DNA from 4 places in the Streptomyces corchorusii genome. Region 1 is predicted to be linked to each of the others. Evidence: riboswitches for the same ligand, from Rfam matches in the RefSeq annotation. Region 1 holds a riboswitch; each other region holds the start of a gene.
What was found. Region 1 has a riboswitch for S-adenosylmethionine ahead of thrC (threonine synthase). Riboswitches for the same ligand answer to the same signal wherever they lie in the genome.
Positions count from the first base shown of each region.

Region 2: it holds a riboswitch for S-adenosylmethionine, as region 1 does, so the genes downstream of both, AQJ11_RS17215 (DUF3293 domain-containing protein) here and thrC (threonine synthase) in region 1, are expected to answer to the same signal.
Region 3: it holds a riboswitch for S-adenosylmethionine, as region 1 does, so the genes downstream of both, AQJ11_RS07155 (amino acid ABC transporter permease) here and thrC (threonine synthase) in region 1, are expected to answer to the same signal.
Region 4: it holds a riboswitch for S-adenosylmethionine, as region 1 does, so the genes downstream of both, AQJ11_RS19240 (aminotransferase class V-fold PLP-dependent enzyme) here and thrC (threonine synthase) in region 1, are expected to answer to the same signal.

Region 1 covers NZ_KQ948360.1:124,134-128,337, reverse strand. The annotation lists gene AQJ11_RS26095 (MoaD/ThiS family protein) at 150-425, opposite strand; gene thrC (threonine synthase) at 422-1,705, opposite strand; SAM riboswitch class I at 1,723-1,862, opposite strand; gene AQJ11_RS26085 (glucosyl-3-phosphoglycerate synthase) at 1,990-2,934, shown strand; gene AQJ11_RS26080 (alpha,alpha-trehalose-phosphate synthase (UDP-forming)) at 3,009-4,204, shown strand, end outside.
Region 2 covers NZ_KQ948356.1:369,849-374,052, forward strand. The annotation lists gene AQJ11_RS17205 (hypothetical protein) at 1-34, opposite strand, end outside; gene AQJ11_RS17210 (DUF2252 domain-containing protein) at 180-1,667, opposite strand; gene AQJ11_RS17215 (DUF3293 domain-containing protein) at 1,706-2,236, opposite strand; SAM riboswitch class IV at 2,282-2,397, opposite strand; gene AQJ11_RS17220 (FG-GAP-like repeat-containing protein) at 2,502-4,204, opposite strand, start outside.
Region 3 covers NZ_KQ948352.1:670,286-674,489, forward strand. The annotation lists gene AQJ11_RS07145 (NAD(P)/FAD-dependent oxidoreductase) at 1-88, opposite strand, end outside; gene AQJ11_RS52360 (putative leader peptide) at 229-351, shown strand; gene AQJ11_RS07150 (glutathione S-transferase C-terminal domain-containing protein) at 434-1,321, shown strand; SAM riboswitch class IV at 1,399-1,509, shown strand; gene AQJ11_RS07155 (amino acid ABC transporter permease) at 1,863-2,846, shown strand; gene AQJ11_RS07160 (amino acid ABC transporter ATP-binding protein) at 2,843-3,631, shown strand; gene AQJ11_RS07165 (ABC transporter substrate-binding protein) at 3,747-4,204, shown strand, end outside.
Region 4 covers NZ_KQ948357.1:160,392-164,595, reverse strand. The annotation lists gene AQJ11_RS19245 (serine/threonine-protein kinase) at 1-716, opposite strand, end outside; gene AQJ11_RS19240 (aminotransferase class V-fold PLP-dependent enzyme) at 767-2,128, opposite strand; SAM riboswitch class IV at 2,260-2,377, opposite strand; gene trpD (anthranilate phosphoribosyltransferase) at 2,451-3,515, opposite strand; gene qcrB (cytochrome bc1 complex cytochrome b subunit) at 3,638-4,204, opposite strand, start outside.

The DNA of each region.
Region 1 (4,204 bases):
CCGCGACCCGGAGACCGGGGCCGTGTTCCCCAACTCTACCGCGCTCAATCACACAGAATTGCCCCCTCCGCTTCTCTCACGGAGGGGGCAATCGGGCGAACAGCCGGTAACCGCGGTTACCGAAGGTAATGAGCGGGCCGATCCGCGGCTCAGCCGCCGGCGACCGCCGGGATGATCGAGACGCCGGCGCCCTCCGGGGTCACCGTGTCCAGACCCTGCTCAAAACGGACGTCGTCGTCGTTGACGTACACGTTCACGAACCGGCGCAGCTTGCCCTGGTCGTCCAGCACGCGCGCGGCGATGCCCGTGTGGTTCTTCTCCAGGTCGGCGATGACCTCGCCGAGCGTCGTCCCCTCGGCGGCGACCTCGGCCCGCCCGCCGGTGTAGGTGCGCAGGATGGTGGGGATGCGAACGGTCACGCTCATGCGAGGCCAGCCTCTCGGAAGGAGTCCAGGGTCGGGCGGATGGTGGCGGTGAGGCCGGTGCCGGCCACCGCGTCCAGGGTCTTCAGGCCGTCGCCGGTGTTGAGGACGACCGTGGTCTTCGCCGGGTCCAGCACGCCCGCCTCCAGCAGCTTGCGGGTGACGCCGACGGTCACGCCGCCGGCGGTCTCCGCGAAGATGCCCTCGGTCCGCGCGAGCAGCTTGATCGCGTCCACGACCTCCTCGTCCGTCACGTCCTCCACGGCACCGCCGGTGCGGCGCGCGATGTCCAGGACGTACGGCCCGTCGGCCGGGTTGCCGATGGCCAGGGACTTGGCGATGGTGTTCGGCTTCTGGGGCCGTACGACGTCGTGGCCGGCCTTGAAGGCGGTGGAGACCGGGGAGCAGCCCTCGGCCTGGGCGCCGAAGATCTTGTACGGCCTGTCCTCGACCAGACCGAGCTTGATCAGCTCCTGGAGCCCCTTGTCGATCTTCGTGAGCTGGGAACCGGAGGCGATCGGGACCACGATCTGGTCCGGCAGCCGCCAGCCGAGCTGCTCGCAGATCTCGTACGCCAGGGTCTTGGAGCCCTCCGCGTAGTACGGCCGCAGGTTGACGTTGACGAAGCCCCAGCCCTCGCCGGCCGGGTCGCCGATCAGCTCGGAGCAGAAGCGGTTCACGTCGTCGTAGTTGCCCTCGATGCCGACGAGTTCACCGCCGTAGACCGCGGCCATCACGATCTTGCCCTGCTCCAGGTCGTGCGGGATGAACACGCAGGAGCGGAAGCCGGCGCGGGCGGCGGCGGCGCCGACGGCGCCGGCCAGGTTGCCGGTCGAGGAGCACGACAGGGTGGTGAAGCCGAAGGCGCGGGCGGCCTCCAGGGCCTGGGCCACGACCCGGTCCTTGAAGGAGTGGGTCGGGTTGCCGGAGTCGTCCTTCACGTACAGACCGCCGGTCACGCCCAGCTCGCGGGCCAGGTTGTCGGCCTGGACGAGCTTGGTCCAGCCCGGGTTGATGTTCGGCTTGCCGGCGACGTCCGCCGGTACCGGCAGCAGGGGCGCGTAGCGCCAGATGTTCGCGGGGCCCGCCTCGATGCGGCGGCGCAGTTCCTCGGTGTCGTAGCCGGAGAAGTCGTAGGCGATCTCCAGCGGGCCGAAGCACTCCTCGCAGGCGAAGACCGGGCCGAGCGGCACCCGGTGACCGCACTCGCGACAGCTCAGGGCCGCGGCGGGGCCGAGGTCGACGGTGGATTCGCTGGTGGTGGCAACTGTCTGCACAGCCATGGAGGCGAGGCCCTTTCTCCTCATCTTCCTCACGACGCATCTCGCCGTGAGACGGAATTGGCACCTTCCCTGGCCGTGAGCCTCGCGCGAACGAGTCCGGTCAGGGGGGTTGCCGGGGCTTCACCGGGCCGTGTCCCTCTGCCCCTCTGGATGAGCGGTATGCGGTTGTAGAACGCACCCGACCCCCGACATGCGATGGTCATCGGCGTTGTTCAAGACTGTAACCGACGGCCGGGACAGTTGAGATAGTCGTCCGAACCGCGAGACACGAGGAGCCACAGACTGTGCTGGAAGAAGTCGAGCGCTGGCTGACCGCCCGGTCCTGGTCCGTGGCCGATCGCCCGCTGCACCAGATCCTCGCCGCCAAGCAGCGCACGGGCCAGAGCATCAGCGTCGTGCTGCCCGCGCTCAACGAGGAGGAGACCGTCGGCGACATCGTCGGGGTCATCCGCCACGACCTCGTGGAGCAGGTGCCGCTCGTCGACGAGATCGTGGTCGTCGACTCGGGCTCCACCGACCGCACCTCCGAGGTCGCCGCGCGCGCGGGCGCCCGGGTCGTCCACCGGGACGCCATCCTGCCGCGCGTCCCGGCCGTCCCCGGCAAGGGCGAGGTGCTGTGGCGGTCGCTGCTGGTGACCGGCGGGGACATCGTCTGCTTCATCGACGCGGACCTCAGGGAGTTCTCCTCCGACTTCGTCTCCGGGATCGTCGGCCCGCTGCTCACCGACCCGGACGTCGACCTGGTCAAGGCGATGTACGACCGTCCGCTCGGCGGCAGTGCCGGGCAGGGCGGCCGGGTCACCGAACTCATGGCCCGTCCGCTGCTGAACATGCACTGGCCGCAGCTGGCCGGGTTCGTGCAGCCGCTGGGCGGCGAGTACGCGGCCCGCCGCACGCTGCTGGAACAGCTGCCGTTCCCCGTGGGCTACGGCGTGGAGCTGGGCATGCTGGTGGACGCGCTGCACCTGGTGGGCCTGGACGCGCTGGCCCAGGTCGACGTGGGCGTGCGCAGGCACCGGCACCAGGACGGGCAGGCGCTCGGCCGGATGGCCGCCGCGATCTACCGCACCGCCCAGCTCCGGCTCGCCCGCGGCCATCTGGTCCGGCCCGCGCTGACCCAGTTCGAGCGGGGGGAGGCCGGGTTCGAGCCGCGCACCTACTCGGTGGACACCGAGGAACGGCCGCCCATGGTGGAGATCGCGGAGTACGCCGAACGGAAGGTGGCCTGAACGGGCCGTATACGGTCGGCCCGCCGGGCGGGCCGTACGTTTGAGCGGTCGGGGGCCGGGCTAGGTTGAGGCGTATGGCTTCCACGCTCGATGCTGCTCAGAAGGCTCAGGTGCTGGTCGCGTCGAACCGCGGCCCGGTCTCCTATCAGGTGGGCGAGGACGGCTCGCTGCACGCCCGGCGGGGCGGCGGCGGGGTGGTCTCGGGACTGTCCTCCATCGGGTCCGGTCCGGGCTCGGTGTGGGTGTGCGCCGCGCTCGGCGACGGTGACCGGGCGGCCGTCCGGCGCGCGGACGGCGGGCTGCTGCCGGCCGAGGACACCGGCGGGCAGCGGGTGCGGATGCTCGACATCGACGCGACCGTGCACGCCGAGGCGTACAACGACATCGCCAACTCGGTGCTCTGGTTCGTCCACCACATGCTGTACCAGACCCCGCTGGAACCGGTCTTCGACGCCGGTTTCCGGCGGCAGTGGGCGTCGTACGAGTCCTACAACCGGGCGTTCGCCGAGGCGCTGGCCGAGGAGGCGGCCGAGGGCGCGGCCGTGCTGATCCAGGACTACCACCTGGCCCTCGCCCCCCGCATGCTCCGCCAGCTCCGGCCCGACCTGCGCATCGGCCACTTCTCGCACACCCCGTGGGCGCCGCCGGACTACTTCCGGCTCCTCCCCGACGACATCGCGGCCGAGCTGCTCAGCGGCATCCTGGGCGCGGACCGGGCGGCGTTCCTCACCCAGCGGTGGGCGGACGCGTTCACGGACTGCTGCCACGCGGTGCTCGGGCCCGGTATCCCCTCCGGCACCCGGATCGGGGTGCACGGGCTGGGCGCGGACGCGGACTTCCTGCGCAAGCGGGCGCACGAGCCGGACGTGGACGAGCGGATGGCGGCGCTGCGGACGGAGATCGGAGAAGGCCGCAAGACGATCGTCCGGGTGGACCGGACCGAGCTGTCCAAGAACATCGTGCGCGGGCTGCTGGCGTACGAGCAGCTGCTGGAGGACCACCCCGAGTGGCGGGAGAAGGTCGTCCACGTGGCCTTCGCCTACCCCTCCCGGCAGGACCTCGCCGTGTACCGCGAGTACACCGCGCAGGTCCGGCAGGTCGCGGACGAGATCAACGAGCGGTACGGCACGGCCGGCTGGACCCCGGTCGTGCTGCACGTGAAGGACGACTTCGCCCGCTCCCTGGCCGCGTACCGGCTGGCCGACGTGGCGCTGGTGAACCCCATCCGGGACGGCATGAACCTGGTCGCCAAGGAGGTCCCGGTCGTCTC
Region 2 (4,204 bases), on a different contig from region 1:
GGGCCTGGGACTGGCCGGCTTCCGGGGTTGTCACCCGCCCAGCGTAGCCGTTGCCCCGGCTCGGCCCGGGCGCGGTTCCCACGCTCCCGGCGCACCACCCCTCGGACCCCGGCACGCCACCGCTCGGACTCCGGCGAACTCCCGGCAAACCGTCCCGCTGCACCCTCCCCGGACCCCCCTCAGACCCCCAGCTCCGCCTCGATCCGCCCCGCCCTGATCCCCGCGACCAGCTCGGCGTGGTCCGCCTCCGTGCGGTCGGCGTAGGCGACGGCGAACGCGGCCATCGCCTCGTCCAGCTCCTCGTTCTTGCCGCAGTAGCCGGCGATCAGCCGGGGGTCGGCGCTGTGGGAGTGGGCGCGGGCCAGCAGGGCGCCGGTCATGCGGCCGTAGTCGTCGATCTGGTCGGCGGCGAGGGCGGCCGGGTCGACGCTGCCCTTGCGGTTGCGGAACTGCCGCACCTGGTACGGGCGCCCCTCGACGGTGGTCCAGCCCAGCAAGGTGTCGCTGACGACCTGCATCCGCTTCTGCCCGAGGACCACGCGGCGCCCCTCGTGCGGCACCGCGGGCGCCTCGAAACCGGCCGTGACCAGGTGCGGGACGAGCGCGGAGGGACGGGCCTCCTTCACCTGGAGGACCAGGGGCTCGCCCCGGTGGTCGAGGAGCAGGACGACGTAGGACCGGGTGCCGACGCTGCCGGTGCCGACCACCCGGAAGGCGACGTCGTGCACGGCGTGCCGGGCGAGCAGCGGGTGGCGGTCCTCGCCGAGGGTGCCGACGTACGACTCCAGGGACGCGGCGACCGCGGCGGCCTCCGCGTCCGGTACGCGGCGCAGCACCGGCGGCGCGGGCACGAACCGGCGTCCGCCGTCCGGCACCGGCTCGGTCGACTTCGCGGCGAACCGGCCGCTGGTGTTGGCCCGGGCCTTCTCCGAGACCCGCTGGAGCGTGCCGAGCAGGTCGTGGGCGTCGGTGTGGGAGACCAGTTCCTCGTCCGCGATGGCGTTCCAGGCGTCGAGCGCGGGCAGTTTGGCGAGCAGCCGCATGGTGCGGCGGTAGGCGCCGGCCGCGTCCCGGGCCGCGGCGCGGCAGGTGTCCTCGTCGGCGCCCGCCTCGCGGCCGGCGAGCACCAGCGAGGCCACGAGCCGCTTGAGGTCCCACTCCCAGGGGCCGTGCGCGGTCTCGTCGAAGTCGTTGAGGTCGATGACGAGGTCGCCGCGGGCGTCGCCGTACAGCCCGAAGTTGGCCGCGTGGGCGTCACCGCAGATCTGGGTGGCGATCCTGGTGGTGGGGGTGCGCGCGAGGTCGTACGCCATGAGTGCGGCGGAGCCGCGCAGGAAGGCGAAGGGGGTGGCCGCCATCCGGCCCACGCGCAGCGGGGTCAGTTCGGCGAGGCGGCCGGCGTTGGACTCGGCCACCGCGCTCACCGCGTCGGGGCGCGCGGCGTCCAGGTCCAGCGTGCGGTGGGCGGAGCGCGGCACACCCGCCCGGAGCGCCTTGCCCTCCTCCTTCGGCGAGCCCTGCGGCGGCCATGCGGCGAACCCGCGCACCCGGGGCAGGCGGCGCGCGCCCCGGTCCGCCGCGTCCGTCGCTCCCACATCGGTTCCGGTCACCGCGACCGCCTTCCCCGCACGACCCGCCCGCCTTCGAACTGGCGACGGTACGAACATCAACTCGGGGAGACCGTACAGCCGGTGGCCGAAAGCCGTCAGCACCCTGGGGGAAACTCCGCGCACCCGCTCAGCGCGCCCGCGGGCAAAGACCCTGAAAGTCCTTCCGCAGCCCGCCATCCGAGTGTCAGTGCCTCCCCGGCGCCGAAGCAGGCGAGCAGCCGCCATGCCGGCGCCGACCAGGCGAACACCGCGTCCTGCCCGAACTCCCGTCCCAGCGCGCGCGCTTCGTCGTCGCTCAGGCCGACGATCGCCACGCTCACCTCGGTGTGCCGGCCGTCCGGGTCACCGCCGACAGCGGGCCACCACGCGAGCCCCCGTCCGCGCAGCAGGCCGAGCAGTCGTTGATGCGCGCGGTGGTTGTGCTGCCGGGAGGCGTGGGTGCCCCGGGGATTGTGGGCCGTGACCACGTGGATGGTCTCCCCGTGCGGGACGGGGAACCGGCCCACCGCCACCCCGGGCGGTGCCGGGGTGACGCGGACCGGTCCTTCGGGCAACTCCACGTCCACGACGGCCTGCTGGTAGAGAGCCCACCGAGGGGTGTGCGTGATCGGGACGCCGGCGGCCATGAGGGTCTCCGTTCGAGAGGGACCCCCTTACCCGCCGGGCAGGGAGATCCGCGCTTACCCCCACGGGACCGTGGGGGCCCGGTCTTCCCTGGAGGGCACCTTGCGCGGTGAGCGAGGTTGCCAGCCGACGCTCGTCCAGGGGCGCGATCGGCTTCGTGACCGAGGCGGATCCTGCCACGGGGCCCAGCGCGAAGTCCAGCACGGGCCCCGTCGCCGCCGTCACGTGACGCCACGTCTGACGTCGCATGTGGCGTCACATCTGCCGTCACATGACGGCCTTGTACCCCTTCCACCCCGTGGCGATCTTCACGCGGCCCCCGAACGAGCCCTTGCCGTTGCCGTTGTAGCGCCACACGGTGCCCGCCGTGTCGCGGGCCACGAGGTCCGCGCGGCCGTCGCCGGTGAAGTCGCCCGCGCCGACGACGGCGTTGTAGGAGGCGCCCCAGTCGGCGAACACCTTGACGCGGGCCTTGAAGCCGCCCGTGCCCGTGGTGTTGGCCTCGTACCGCCACAGCTCGTCGGACTTGTCCTGGACGAGGAGGTCGCCGCGGCCGTCGCCGGTGAGGTCACCGGCGCCGACGATCTTCTTGTAGCCGGTCCAGTGGGAGGCGATCTTCGTGCGCGCGGCGAGCCTGCCGTTCGCCGTGCCCTTGAAGAGGTAGACGTCCCCGGTCGAGGACTGGCGGCCGATCAGGTCGGGCCGGCCGTCGCCGTTGACGTCGCCGGGTGAGGTCAGGACGTCGTACGCGTTCCAGCCGGAGGTGCCGAGCGAGGTGGAGTGCGTGGCGGGCGTCGGGGCCTTGCCGCAGGCCGGGCGGTACGCCCGCAGGGCGCCGCCGGTGCGGACCAGCACGTCGTTGCAGTGGTCGCCGTCCAGGTCGCCGAACGGCACGATCCGGGCGGTGGCCGGCCAGCCGGAGCCGGAGACGGTGCCGCCCAGCGTGCCCGTACCGGTGCCGCGCCGGACGGTGAGGGTGCCGGAGGAGCTGAGGGTGAGGACGTCACCGACCCCGTCGTTGCCGGCGTAGTCGCGCGGTGCCGCCGTTCCGGCGGTCACCTTGACGTCTCCGGAGAGGGTGAGCGCGGCGCCCTGGCCGTCGGCGGGCCGGGCGGTGAGGGTCCAGGTGTAGGCGCCGTTGGCGACCAGGCGGCCCGCGGTGTCCCTGCCGTCCCAGGCGGCCGTCAGCAGGCCCCGGGCCGTGCCGCCGGAGAGCGTACGGACGGTGGCGCCGGACGCCTTCCGGCGCACGGTCACCTTCCAGTCGGCGGCGGGCTTGGACAGCCACCAGGTGCCGGACCAGTTCGCGGAGCCCGCGGTGACCGTGGCGTCGACGGCCGTGAGCGGTGACGCCGGGACGCCGGCCGGTACGACGTGCACGCGCTGGTCGCGGTCGGCGTAGGCGACGCCGCCGCCGAAGCGGTCCACGGTCCAGCTGGTCCCGGCCCCGGTGTTCTCCTGGCCGAGGTCGGTCCAGTCGGCCAGCTCGCGGCTCGGCAGGTCGGTGTGACTGCCGCCGGCCGGCAGCCCGTTGTGCAGGTCGAGCAGCCTCAGCCCGCTGTGCGACTGGGTGCCGGGAACCCGCTCGACCAGGTATCCGTCCCCGAGCAGGACCCGGCTGTCCGGGGCGGTGGAGGTGCGCTTGGTCGTACGGTCGTACAGGCCCGCGCCGTGTACGTCGCCCCAGGCGTCCCGGCAGACCCAGTAGACGAAGCGGCCCACGGCCTGGAGGTCGGACGGGGTGCAGCCGTCGCGGGTGGTGAAGGACTCGACGGCGGTTCCCGCGGGGAGCCGGGTGGCCGTGACCTTCCCGCCGCTCGCGGCGCCGCTCCACAGCGTGCTCCCCCACACGGCCGCGGCGACCCGGTCGCGCTTGAGCAGGACCTTGCCCGCCCCGGCGGTGGCGAACTCACCGATGTACTGCTTGCCGGAGGAGGCGCCGTCGACGACGGCGTACCGCCCGGAGAGGT
Region 3 (4,204 bases), on a different contig from region 1:
GTCCGGCGCGCGCGGCGTACAGGGCGCAGGCCGCGCCCGTCATTCCGGCCCCGACGACCACGACATCGCAGGTCAGTAGCTTCGCCACGCCAGTACTATGTCACATGTTCCTCTCTCTGAGGAGTACCCGGCGCCGACATCGATCCCCAGGCGTGGACGCCCCCTTGACGTCGTACGGAGCCCGTTCGACACTCCAGGGAGGGAATCCTAGTGAACAGGTAGGGAATCATGACGCGCCGCGGAACGGGCACCGGCCGGACGGGCCGGACGCCGTTGCGCGTACCCCTGCTCACCTCCCGTCGCCACATCGACCTCCAGCGCGTTTGCAGCGCGATCAGCCGCCACCGCTGAGCCGGGCCGCCCCTTCGCCCCCACCGGCCGGTCACGCCCGCGCCGGCGCGCCCCTTCGCACACCCACCACCCGGGGAGACGCATGTCCATCACTCCGCTCGCCGCCGTCCCGTCCACCCGCGCCACCGCACCCGTCTTCCGGGGCCGGATCGGCCGGGACGCGCGCAGCGGCCACTACGCCGTGCCGCACCGCTACCGGCTCCATCTGTCGACCGCCTGCCCCGACGGGCTGCGCCTCGCCGTCGGCCACAGCCTGCTCGGCCTGGACGCCCGTTGTCCCGTCACCCTCCTGCCCGCCGTCCCGGACTGTCCCGGCGGCGGCCACGCCGTGCTCCGCCCGCTCTACGAGGCGAGCGCCCACCACTACACCGGCCCGGCGCTCGCACCCGTGCTCAGCGACGACTGGTCCGGACGCATCGTCAGCACCCACACCCCCGACATCCTGCGCGACCTGGACCGCTTCAGGCCGGGCGGCGACGCCCGCCTGTACCCCTCCGGCCTGGAGTCCGTGATCGAGGCCGTCGAGCGGATGTGCGCCGAGGGCATCGAGGAGGCCGCGCAGAGCGCCGGACGCGCCGGTGCCGACCCCGCCGAACGAGCCGCCGCCCTCGACGTGCTGCTGGACACCCTGGGCCGGCTGGAGCGGCGGCTGAGCGGCGAGGAGTACCTGGCCGACGACCGGCTCACCGCCGCCGACATCGAGCTGTGGGTCACCCTCGTGCAGCTCGACACCGTCCACCGCTGCCACCTCGACGCCTCCGCCGTGCACCGCATCGCCGGCCACCACGCCCTGTGGGCCTACGCCCGCCGCCTGGCCGCCCACCCCGCCTTCGGCCGCCACCTCGACCTCGACGGCATCGCCCGCCGCCACCACGGCCGCTGCCAGGGCCTGGAGGCCGCCGGAGCCGCTGTCCAGATCCTGGACTGGGCAGGCCATGCCGCGGACGCCCCGGACGCTTCGCGCAGGTGAGAGCGGGCCTGTGATGTCCACTGGGCGGACGGCCGTTGACATTCGAACGGGCAACTGCCTTACTTACGGCTCAGAACGGTCATGAGCGTCAGCGCCAAGCCCTGGCTCGCTGACCGGCAACCCTCGCATCGCGGTGGGGTGCCCCAGGTGACGACCGGACCGGATGACGTTTTCGGTAAGCGCGAGGCCCCCCGGGGCCGCAACAGTGACAGGTGACGCCATGTACGCAGCTCCCAGGACGGCCGCGAGCCGCCCCCAGGGCTGCGTACCGTCGTACGCCGGTCTCCTCGTCGCCGACCGCGCCGTCGATCTGCTCCGCGTGAACAGCGCACTGTGTACCGCACCGGGCTCTGCCCGCTGTCAGGGCTGACGTCTCCTCCCAGCCCCCGCGTTCCCGCCGCACACCGTCCGTCCGGTGTGCCGTTGTCCGCCCAGCCCCCGGTTCCGCGCCTGTCCGTGCGCCGCCTCGTGCCCCAGTGCCGTCGTGGCCCACCTCCGCTCCCGCGCGGCCCCGGGGTGACCGACTCCGCCGGAGCCCGCCATGAGTGAACTCCCAGGCGCCGCCGTCTCCCTAGCCGAGGCGCCGGCCCCCGCCGACACACCGTCAGAATCCCCGTCCGCCCAGCGGGTCCAGCCGCTGCGCCGGCCCGGCCGGTGGATCGTCACCGCCGTCGTCCTCGTGCTCGTCGCGCAGATCCTGCACGGACTGGTCACGAACCCCTTCTACCAGTGGGACCGCTTCCGTTACTGGTTCCTGCGCCCCACCGTCCTCGACGGCCTCCTCGTCACCCTCGAAGTCGCCGCGCTCAGCGCCGTCCTGGGGCTCCTCGGCGGCATCCTGCTGGCACTCGCCCGGCTCTCCGGGAGCCCGGTGCTGCGCGCGGTCAGCTGGACCTACACCTGGCTGTTCCGCTCCGTACCGCTCATCGTCGTACTGATCTTCCTGTACAACTTCAGTGCCCTGTACAAGACGTTGAGCCTCGGCGTGCCGTTCGGACCCGCCTTCGTCACCTTCGACGAGTCCCGGCTGGCCACGGACATGACGATCGCCGTCATCGGCCTCAGCCTCAACGAGGCGGCGTACGCGGCCGAGGTGGTCCGCGGCGGCATCCTCTCCGTCGACCAGGGACAGCACGAGGCCGCCGCCGCGCTCGGCCTGCCCCAGGGCTACCGGTTCCGCAGGATCGTCTTCCCGCAGGCCCTCAGGTCCATCACCCCGAACTACGTCAACCAGCTCATCGGCCTCGTCAAGAGCACGTCCCTGGTCTTCTACGTGTCGCTGCTCGACCTGTTCGGCGCGGTGCAGTCGATGGGCAGCACCTACCCCGGTGACGTCGTGCCGCTGCTGATGGTCGCCACCGTCTGGTACCTGATCCTCACCAGCGCCGTGTCCGTCGTCCAGTTCTACGTCGAGCGGTACTACGCCCGGGGCGCCACCCGCACCCTGCCGCCGACCCCCTTGCAGAAGGCCCGGGCCGGCCTCGCCGACCTGCGGGCCCGGCTGAGCCGGGAGGCCGCCGTATGACCGCGCAGACCCTGCCGAAGGCCGCCCCCGCCGCGCTCGAAGTGCACGGCGTCCACAAGTGGTACGGCTCCCACCGCGTCCTCGACGGCATCGACCTGACCGTCCGCCCCGGCGAGGTCACGGTGATCCTCGGACCGTCCGGCTCCGGCAAGTCCACGCTGCTCAGGGTCGTCAACCACCTGGAGAAGCCCGAGATCGGCCACGTCAGCGTGGGCGGCGAGCTGATCGGGGTGAAGCGGCACGGGGACCGGCTCAGGGAACTCAGCGAGCGCGCCATCCTCGCCCAGCGCAGCCGGATCGGCTTCGTCTTCCAGAACTTCAACCTCTTCCCGCACCTGACCGTCCTGGAGAACGTCGCCGCGGCACCCGCCGCCACCGGCAGGCTGACCAGGGCGGCGGCCCGGGAACTCGCCCGGGAACTCCTCGACCGCGTCGGACTCGGCGACAAGACCGGCGCCTACCCGCGGCAGCTGTCCGGCGGCCAGCAGCAGCGCGTCGCCATCGCCCGCGCCCTCGCCCTGCGGCCCGGGATCATCCTCTTCGACGAGCCGACCTCGGCACTCGATCCCGAACTCGTCGGCGAGGTGCTGGCCGTCATCAAGGACCTGGCCACCAGCGGCACCACCCTCGTCATCGTCACCCACGAGATCGGCTTCGCCCGCGAGGTCGCCGACCGGGTCGTCTTCATCGACGGCGGCCGGATCGTCGAACAGGGCCCGCCCGGCGAGGTGCTGGACCGGCCCCGGCATACACGGACCCGGGAATTCCTCGGCAAGGTGCTCTGACCGCGCCGCCCGGCAAGGTGTCCGGGCTCGGCCGCTCGGGCCCTCCACGACCCCCACCCCCCACCGCACTCCCATCGCTCATCACCCTCATCAGCGAGACAAGGACAGCCACGCCATGCCCAGCCACCTCTCCCGACGCGCCGTGTTCCGCGGCATCACCGCGGCGACCGCCGTCGCCACCCTCGCCACCGGGCTCGCCGCCTGCGGAGGCGACAGCGAAGCCGTCACCAAGACCGACACCGCCGGCACGGTGACCGTGGGGCGGCTGTCCAACGGAGCCGCCAAGGAGACCGCGCTGAAGGTCTCCGAAGTGAAGTCCATCAGCGCCGAACTGCCCGCCTCCGTGCGCAGGAGCGGCAAGCTCGTCATCGGCGTCGGAGCCCTGCCCTCGGGCTCCGCGCCGCTGAACTTCGTGGGCAGCGACCAGAAGACCCTCACCGGCTCCGAGCCCGACCTCGGCCGCCTGGTGGCCGCGGTCCTCGGCCTGAAGCCCGAGATCAGGAACTCCACCTGGGAGAACCTCTTCGTCGGCGTCGACAGCGGCAAGGTCGACGTGGCGTTCTCCAACGTCAC
Region 4 (4,204 bases), on a different contig from region 1:
TCCGGCACGCCGGACAGGTCGAAGTCGCGGGTGAGGATGCGCAGCAGGACCACCGAGTCCTGGCCCTCCCCGAACGGCTCCCGGCCGGCCGCCGCGTACGCGAGGACCGCGCCGAGGGAGAAGACGTCGCTGGGCGGGCCGACCTGGCCGCCGTTGCGGATCTGCTCCGGCGAGACGTAGCCGACCGAGCCGACGACCGCGCCGGTGCGGGTCAGCGCGGTGGCCTCCAGCGCCCGGACGATCCCGAAGTCGATGACCCGCGGCCCGTCCGGGCCCAGCAGGATGTTCGACGGCTTCAGGTCCCGGTGGACCAGCCCCTTGGCGTGGATGGCCGCCAGCGCCTCGCCGAGCGCGGCGGCGAGGATCCGGACCGCGGGGCGCGGCAGCGCGCCGTGGTCCAAGATGGCGTCCCGCAGGTTGGGTCCGGAGACGAACTCCGTTGCCATCCAGGGCCGTTCGGCATCGGTGTCGGCGTCCACGACCCGTGCGGTGTAGGTGTCCGCGCCGCCGACGGTCTGGGCGGCGCGGACCTCGTGGCGGAAGCGGGCGCGGAAGGTGCGGTCCTCGGCGTGCTCGGCCCGTACCACCTTCACCGCGAGCCGCAGCCCGGTGCGGGACTCGGCGAGGTAGACCTCGCCCATGCCGCCCGCGCCCAGTCTGTGCGTGGTGGCGTACGGGCCGATGTGGCGCGGATCTGTGGCGCGCAGCGGCTGCACTCCGGGGTCCCCCTGTCCGACGTGGTGTCAAGGGGAGGTTATAGCGCCGTTCAGACCGCCGGCACGCAGCGGCCGTCCTCCGTGCGGTACTGCCACTTCGCGCCCTCCGCCACCAGTTCCCTGACGGCGTTGACGAAGCGCTCCACGTGCTCGTCCGGCGTGCCCGCGCCGAAGCTGACGCGGATGGCGTTGAGGGACTTCTCGCCCGGGGCCGCCTCGGGGGCGCCGCACTCGCCCTGGGTCTGCGGGTCGCTGCCGAGCAGGGTGCGGACCAGGGGGTGGGCGCAGAAGAGGCCGTCGCGGACGCCGATGCCGTACTCGGCGGAGAGCGCGGCGGCGAAGTGCGAGCTGTTCCAGCCCTCGACGACGAAGGAGAGGACGCCGACGCGCGGGGCGTCGTCGCCGAAGAGGGACAGCACGCGCACCTCGGGCACCTCGGCCAGGCCCTCGCGGACCTTGGCGATCAGGTGCTGTTCGCGGGCGACGAGGGTGTCCCAGCCGGCCTCGGTGAGGGCCTTGCAGGCGGAGGCGATGGCGTAGGCGCCGATGACGTTCGGGGAGCCCGCCTCGTGCCGGGCCGCGGTCTCGTGCCACTCGACGGCCACGCCGCCGTCCTGGCGCCGGGTGACCCTGCGGCTGGCGCCGCCGCCCGCGAGGTACGGCTCGGCCGCCTGGAGCCAGTCGGCGCGGCCGGCCAGGACACCGGAGCCGAAGGGGGCGTACAGCTTGTGGCCGGAGAAGGCGATCCAGTCGACGTCCAGGTCACGCAGGTCCACCGGGTGGTGCGGGGCCAGCTGGGCGGCGTCCAGGACGATGCGGGCGCCGTGGGCGTGGGCGGCGGCGGCCAGTTCGCGCACCGGCCACAGCTCGCCGGTGACGTTGGAGGCGCCGGTGACGCAGACCAGGGCCGGGCCGTACGGGTCGCGGCCGGCGAGGGCCCGCTCCAGGGTCTCCACGGCCTGCCGCGGGGTGCGCGGGGCGTCGAGGTAGGTGACCCGCGCGTCCTGCCAGGGCAGCAGGGAGGCGTGGTGCTCGGTCTCGAAGACGAAGACCTCGCAGTCGGCCGGGATCGCCCGGGCCAGCAGGTTGAGGGAGTCGGTGGTCGAACGGGTGAAGATCACCTGGTCGGCCGGGCGGCAGCCGAGGAACTCGGCGACCGTCTTGCGGGCGTTCTCGAACAGGTCGGTGGAGAGCTGGGAGAGGTAGCCGGCGCCGCGGTGGACACTGCCGTAGTACGGGGCGTACGCGGCGACGTCGTCCCAGACGCGCTGGAGGGCGGGGGCGCTGGCGGCGTAGTCCAGGGCGGCGTAGCTGACTTCGCCGCCGGTGACCAGCGGGACGGTGACATCTCGCCCCAGAACGGGCAGAGGGGTGCAAACGGACTGGTCGGCGGCAGCGGTGGAGACAGACATGGCGGAACTCCCGTGAAGGCATGCGAAGAAGAGAGAAAAAGGGGTGTGCGGAGGCGGGGCTCTGCGGCCCTAACGCATTCGCTTGCTCACGGAAGACTCCCTCGAACGACCAGGACCCCTGGTGTGTGAGGGGTCCGCGCTTGCCGTAGGCCTTGCTGCCGTACGACCTGGTCTTCACCCGGGGCACCCCGCCACGGACGGAGGGTTGCCGGACAGTCGGCCGGGGCCTCATGACTGTCACTCATGACCTGGTACAGGAACGTACTGAAGTGATCGTCGTCCCGCAACCCGTGTCCGGATCGCGGGACGACTCCCAGGGGCGTCAGGCGTTGCTGACGGCCACCCAGCGCTCCAGGGTGCGCTTGGCCGCGCCCGAGTCGATCGACTCCGCGGCCCGCGCCATGCCCGCGCGGATCTGCTCGGTGAGCGGCGCGTCCGTCGGCTCCAGGGCCACCAGCGCCGCCGCCGAGTTCAGCAGCACGGCGTCCCGTACGGCCCCCCGCTCGCCGTCCAGCAGCCGGCGGGCGACCTCGGCGTTGTAGGAGGCGTCGGCGCCGCGCAGGGCGTCCACGGGGACGAGGTCGATGCCGGCCTCGCGCGGGTCGAAGACCTCCTCCGTGACCTTGCCGTCCCGGACCACCCACACCCGGGAGGCGGCGGTGACGGTCAGCTCGTCCAGGCCGTCCTCGCCCCGGAAGACCAGTGCGGAGTTGCCGCGCTCGGCGAGGACACCGGCGACGATCGGCGCCATGCGGGGATCCGCGACACCGACGGCCTGCGACCGCACCTGCGCGGGGTTGGTCAGCGGGCCCAGCACGTTGAAGGTGGTCCGGATGCCCAACTGGCCGCGGGCCGCGGCGACATGGCGCAGGGACGGGTGGAACCGCACCGCGAAGCAGATGGTGATGCCGGCCTCCTCGGCCACCTCGGCCACCCGCTGCGGACTCAGGTTGAGGTTGACGCCCAGCTTCTCCAGGACGTCGGAGGAGCCGGAGGCGGAGGACGCGGCGCGGTTGCCGTGCTTGACGACCTTCGCCCCCGTGCCCGCGACGACGATCGAGGACATGGTGGAGATGTTCACCGTCTTCGCGCCGTCGCCGCCGGTGCCGACGATGTCCACGGCCGGACCGGGCACCTCGATGACGTTCGCGTGTGCGTACATCGTCCGGACCAGTCCGGTGATCTCCTGGACCGTCTCGCCCTTGGCCCGCAGCGCCACCATGAACCCGGCGATCTGCGCGTCGGTCGCCTCCCCGCGCATGATCAGGTCCATCGCCCAGGCGGTGTCGTCGGCGGACAGGTCCCGGCCGTCCAGCAGACCGTTCAGCAGGGCGGGCCAGGAGCGGCCCGCCGCGGTGTCGCCTCCAGCGGGGGTCACAGCGCTCATCAGCCGCTCCTTGAACAGGTTCCTGCTACGTCGTACACCACCCTATCCAGCCGGGCGGCACGGCGAAGGGCCCCGTCCGGGTTGCGGACGGGGCCCTTCAGCGTGGCGTGGCGACGCGGGGATCAGTGGTGGCCGTGGCCGCTCGTGATCTCCTTGTACTCCTCGACGGTCGGCTTCGGGATCTGGTTGTCCTCGCCGAAGTAGGCGTTGGACAGCTTCGCCCGCAGCTTCTCCGAGGCCGGGACCTTGCGCTCGACCCCGTTCTCGTCGACCGTCGGACCGATCTCGGCCGGCCGGTACTGCTCGTGCGAGGTGAGCGTGTGCAGCTGCTCCTGGCTGAGCGGCTCGTGCACCTCGATGAACTCACCGTGCGGCAGCCGCTTGATGATGCCGGTCTCGCGGCCGTGCAGCACCTTGTCGCGGTCGCGGCGCTGGAGACCCAGGCAGATCCGCTTGGTGGCGATGAAGGCGAGGACCGGAGCCACGAAGTAGGCGATCCGGACGAACCAGGTGACCGCGTTGATCGACAGGTGGAAGTGCGTGGCGAAGATGTCGTTGCCGCCACCGATCAGCATCACGAAGTACACGGTCAGCCAGGCGACACCGAACGCCGTACGCGTCGGGGCGTTGCGCGGGCGGTCCAGGATGTGGTGCTCGCGCTTGTCCCCGGTGACCCAGGCCTCGATGAA